2 regions of the Arthrobacter sp. 8AJ genome follow, and region 2 is predicted to be linked to the other one. Evidence: riboswitches for the same ligand, from Rfam matches in the RefSeq annotation. Region 2 holds a riboswitch; the other holds the start of a gene.

Region 1 (2,191 bases), 1.4 Mb from region 2:
GCAGTCCGGACACCGCCACGGAAGCCACCACCCCAACGCCCGTGACGTGGATCGGAAACGCGCCCCCGTGTGCCGCATAGCGGGACTGGTCGAACCAGGCGTTGTCCTCGATCCGGCCGCCTCCCAGCCGGCCACGCAGTCCCACCAGGAGGGAGGGCGCCTCGTGCCGGAGGGCAGTGCGCTGCTTGGCCCGGATCCAGTGGCCGTTGTCAGGCGTGGCGCCAGGAAGTGCGACATGGAACAGCACCTGCTCACCCTTGGCGATGTCTATGGCGATGGGCAATGACCGCTCCTTGCCCAGCTCAACGAGGAGGAGGCCAAGGTTCAACGCATCGTCCAGCGAGAAGCCGGGGAACTGGAGCTCCCGGACCTCCGCCTCAATACGGGCAATCTGAGCCTCCAGTGAGCCCTCCGGCTGGGCGTCGCTGGAATCAGGATCGAACCCGGTCACATCCGGTGGATTGGCGGTCATGGCCCTCAATCTACTCCTGCCAGGTGTAAACTTGACCACGCCCAACTGGGCGAAATAACAGCGTTACCCAACCACAAAGCAACACTAAAAACGACAGGGGAGCGCCGCCGTCGGGCATCCTGGCACAGGCCGGGCACCGCAGGTGGGCGCTGAGAGTGCGGACAGCCGCAGACCCTCGAACCTGATCCGGTTAGTACCGGCGCAAGGGAGTCGAGTTCTCAAAGTGTCGCGGATGCACGGCCACAGGCCCGCAGCCGGGTCCACTTTCCCCTCCTGTTTCCCAGGAGGATCACATGAGTACTGCAGCAATCAAGAAGACCACCAGTAAGTCCTGGCGCGTCGTGGACATCGTCGTCGCCGCCCTGGTGGCCATCGCGGGCGGCGTCATTTTCTGGGCATGGGACCAGGGGGCCGCCGCACTGTCCGCCCCCATGAACGCCGCCTACCCGCCCCTGACCGGACTGCTCGCCGGCGGCTGGATGATTCCCGGGGTGCTGGGCATGCTCATCATCCGCAAGCCCGGGGCTGCCCTGTTCTGCGAGACCGTAGCCGCCACCGGCGAACTGCTGATGGGTTCCCAGTACGGCGCCTCGGTCCTGTTTTCGGGTTTCATCCAGGGCCTGGGCGCGGAAATCATTTTCGCGATCTTCGTCTACCGCAAGTTCAACCTGCCTGTATCGCTGCTGGCCGGCGCCGCGGCAGGGTTCTTCTGCGGCCTGAATGACTCGTTTGCCCCGTGGGGCTGGAACATTGCCTACTCCGGCGCGGACAAGCTCGCCTACATCGTGCTGACCACCCTTTCCGGGGCCATCCTGGCGGGCGCTTTGTCCTGGCTTGCCACCCGCGGCCTGGCCCGCACCGGCGTGCTGAGCTCCTTCGCGTCCCGCAAGGCTGCCACGGAGCCCGTCTTCTCCTGATGGCACCCTCCCAGGATGCCTCCGGCACGGTCCGGCCTGCCGCCATCGCCGCCCGCGGCTGGGGATGGCGGCACGCCGGACGGGCCAAGCCCGCCGTCCACGGCCTTGACCTGGACATCGCCCCCGGGGAGCGGGTGCTCCTGCTGGGGCCTTCCGGCGCCGGGAAGTCCACGCTGCTGCACGCCCTTGCCGGCGTCCTGGGCGACATCAACGACGACGGCGAGGCAGGCGACGCCGACGAGTCCGGTTCGCTGCTGGTGGACGGAGCCCCGCCACGGGCACGGCGCGGCCGCGCCGGCCTCATGCAGCAGGACCCGGAGACCCAGGTGGTCCTGTCGCGGGTGGGGGACGACGTCGCCTTCGGCGCCGAAAACCTTGCGGTGCCCCGCGACGCCATCTGGCCGCGCGTTCACGAGGCACTTGCCGACGTCGGGCTCGCCCACCTCCCGCTGGACCACCCGACGTCGGCCCTCTCCGGCGGCCAAAAGCAGCGCCTGGCGCTGGCGGGCATCCTGGCAATGCGTCCCGGACTGATCCTGCTGGACGAGCCCACCGCCAACCTGGACCCGGACGGCGTGCTGGAGGTCCGCGACGCCGTGGCCCGCTCCCTGGACAAAACCGGGGCGACGCTGGTGGTGGTGGAGCACCGGGTGTCCGTCTGGAAGGACCTCGTGGACCGGATCGTGGTCCTGCAGCCCGGCTCCGCCGCGGATCCTGCAGTGCTCCTGGACGGGCCGCCGGACCGCGTCCTTACGGAGGCGCGGACCATGCTGGCCGCTGCCGGCGTCTGGGTGCCCGGGTA
Region 2 (2,191 bases):
CGACGACCCCGTGGAGCACCGCCGCGCCAACATCGTTGCCGCCGAGCACCACGTCCAGCGCACCGACAACCGGCCCGAAGCCCGCGCGGAAGCCCGTCCGGAAGGGCAGCGGAACGACAATGCCCAGCCCGGCGTGCGTACTGAACGCAAGCGGCGGCGCGGACGCGGCGGGCAGCAGCCCGAAGCGGCCCCGGCACCTGCCGTCCACGTGCACACGGTCCAGCCGGACCCGTCGGACGCCGAGCGGCACGCCAAGGCGGAGGCCACCAGGCTTGCCCTGGCGAACATTGCCGCAGCGGCCCACGCTGCCCACCTGCATGACGATGAGGTGGCGGCAGCCCGGCAGGTGCCTTCCGTGGAGCCTGCGCCGGCGCGCGTCGAGGAGAAGCACGACGCCGATGCCCCGGCACGTCCTGCGGCTGTCCTGACGTTCGGCGGCGAGGAAGTCCCGCTTCCGTTCGTGGAGCATGCTGAGGAACAGCATCCCTTGCCCGCCCTGACCCTGGACCGGCTCGCGGAAGCGTTCGCCCACCTTGGGCAGCCGGCTTCCCCTGTGGAGAACGCGCCTGCCAAGACCGCCGAGGCCGTGAAGGTGCCGGAGGCTGCGGCGCCGGAACGGCAGCACGACGGCGGGGGAGCGGAAGCCCGCGCCGCCGCAACGGAAGCTGCAGCCGGAAAGGACTACTCCGACCACACGCTGGAGCAGCCGCGGCAGCGCAGGCCGCGGCGCCACCGTGCCGCCAGCCGTGCCCAGGGTGCCGCCAACGAGACCGCCGTCCAGCATCACGAAAACGTCCAGGCGGCAGGCGCAGGCCATTCGCACGCGGCCAAGGCTCCCGAACCCGTGAAGCCCCAGCAGGCAACGGCGGAACCGGGCAAGGCGCCCGAGGAACCCATCATCCTCGGCGTGGGTGTGCCTGCCTCGGAGCTCTAGGCGCAGGAGTTACCGGCCAAACGGCCGCGCAGTAAGGAATCCCCGTCCTGCGGACGATTCACCCGGGAAGCACCGTGGGAATCGGCCGTGTGGCGGGGATTCCTGCTGCTGCGAGGTTGTTGTTCCCTTGACCCGAGGGCTGTCATCCTTTCCTCCTGGTAAGGCCTACGGGCTAGGGTGGAAACCGACACGGGGTGCCGCGCAGAAGGCCGGCTGAGATCCAGACCCGTTGAACCTGTCCGGCTAGTACCGGCGAAGGGATGTCTCTTGTCTTCGACCCTTTCCATGCCCCTTCCTGCTGCCTCCGGCGTTCCCACCGCGCTGCCCCCGGGCCGGGACGTCCCGCGGGTCCTCTCGATCGCGGGCTCCGACCCGTCCGGTGGCGCCGGCATCCAGGCCGACCTCAAAAGCATTGCCGCCCACGGCGGATACGGCATGGCTGCCATCACCGCCCTGACGGCACAGAACACCCGTGGCGTGCAGGCTGTCCACGTTCCTCCGGCCGCTTTCCTGGCCGAACAACTAGACGCGGTCAGCGACGATATCTCCATCGACGCGGTCAAGATCGGCATGCTGGGCGACGAGAGCGTCATCCGCACTGTCCGGCACTGGCTGGAGAAGGTGCGCCCCGCCGTCGTGGTCCTCGACCCGGTGATGGTGGCCACCAGTGGTGACCGGCTGCTGAAGGAATCCGCGGAGGCCGCCCTCCTCGAACTGCTGCCCCTGGCGCACCTCATCACTCCCAACCTCCCGGAGCTTGCCATGCTGGTGGGCGGGGACCCTGCCGGGACCTGGCCGGCGGCGCTCGACCAGGGAAGGCGCCTTGCCGAAGCCACCGGAGCCACCGTGCTGGTCAAGGGTGGCCACCTCGCGGGTGCAGACTGCCCGGACGCGCTGGTCAACACGGCCGGCCTCCTGTCCCAGGAAGTGGTGGAAGTGCACGGCAAACGAATTTCCACCCGAAACAGCCACGGCACCGGCTGCTCACTGTCCTCCGCGATGGCCACCGTCCAGGCACGCCTTGGAGACTGGGAGGCATCGCTCCTGACGGTCAAGCCATGGCTGGCCGGCGCCCTTGAGAACTCGGAGCAGCTTGAGGTGGGCCAGGGCAACGGCCCCGTGCACCATTTCCACCATGTGCGGCCGGCCCCGCCGGAAGGCGCTTTCGCTGCCCGGCTGTGGACGGAAGCCCAGCAGGACCTGGCGGACATCTACGCCCTGGACTTCATCCGCGGCCTGGCCTCCGGGGACCTTGCC

Evidence for each region. A riboswitch is a leader RNA that binds a small molecule or an ion and turns the genes downstream of it on or off. The one in region 2 is predicted to bind thiamine pyrophosphate.
Region 1: another riboswitch for thiamine pyrophosphate. It lies ahead of BACI349Y_RS02515 (ECF transporter S component); the one in region 2 lies ahead of thiD (bifunctional hydroxymethylpyrimidine kinase/phosphomethylpyrimidine kinase).

Annotation. Positions count from the first base shown of each region.
Region 1 covers NZ_LR733289.1:553,504-555,694, forward strand. Annotated here, with positions in the region: gene BACI349Y_RS02510 (heme-degrading domain-containing protein) at 1-472, opposite strand, end outside; TPP riboswitch at 558-698, shown strand; gene BACI349Y_RS02515 (ECF transporter S component) at 766-1,389, shown strand; gene BACI349Y_RS02520 (ABC transporter ATP-binding protein) at 1,389-2,191, shown strand, end outside.
Region 2 covers NZ_LR733289.1:1,921,476-1,923,666, forward strand. Annotated here, with positions in the region: gene BACI349Y_RS08915 (Rne/Rng family ribonuclease) at 1-934, shown strand, start outside; TPP riboswitch at 1,115-1,212, shown strand; gene thiD (bifunctional hydroxymethylpyrimidine kinase/phosphomethylpyrimidine kinase) at 1,220-2,191, shown strand, end outside.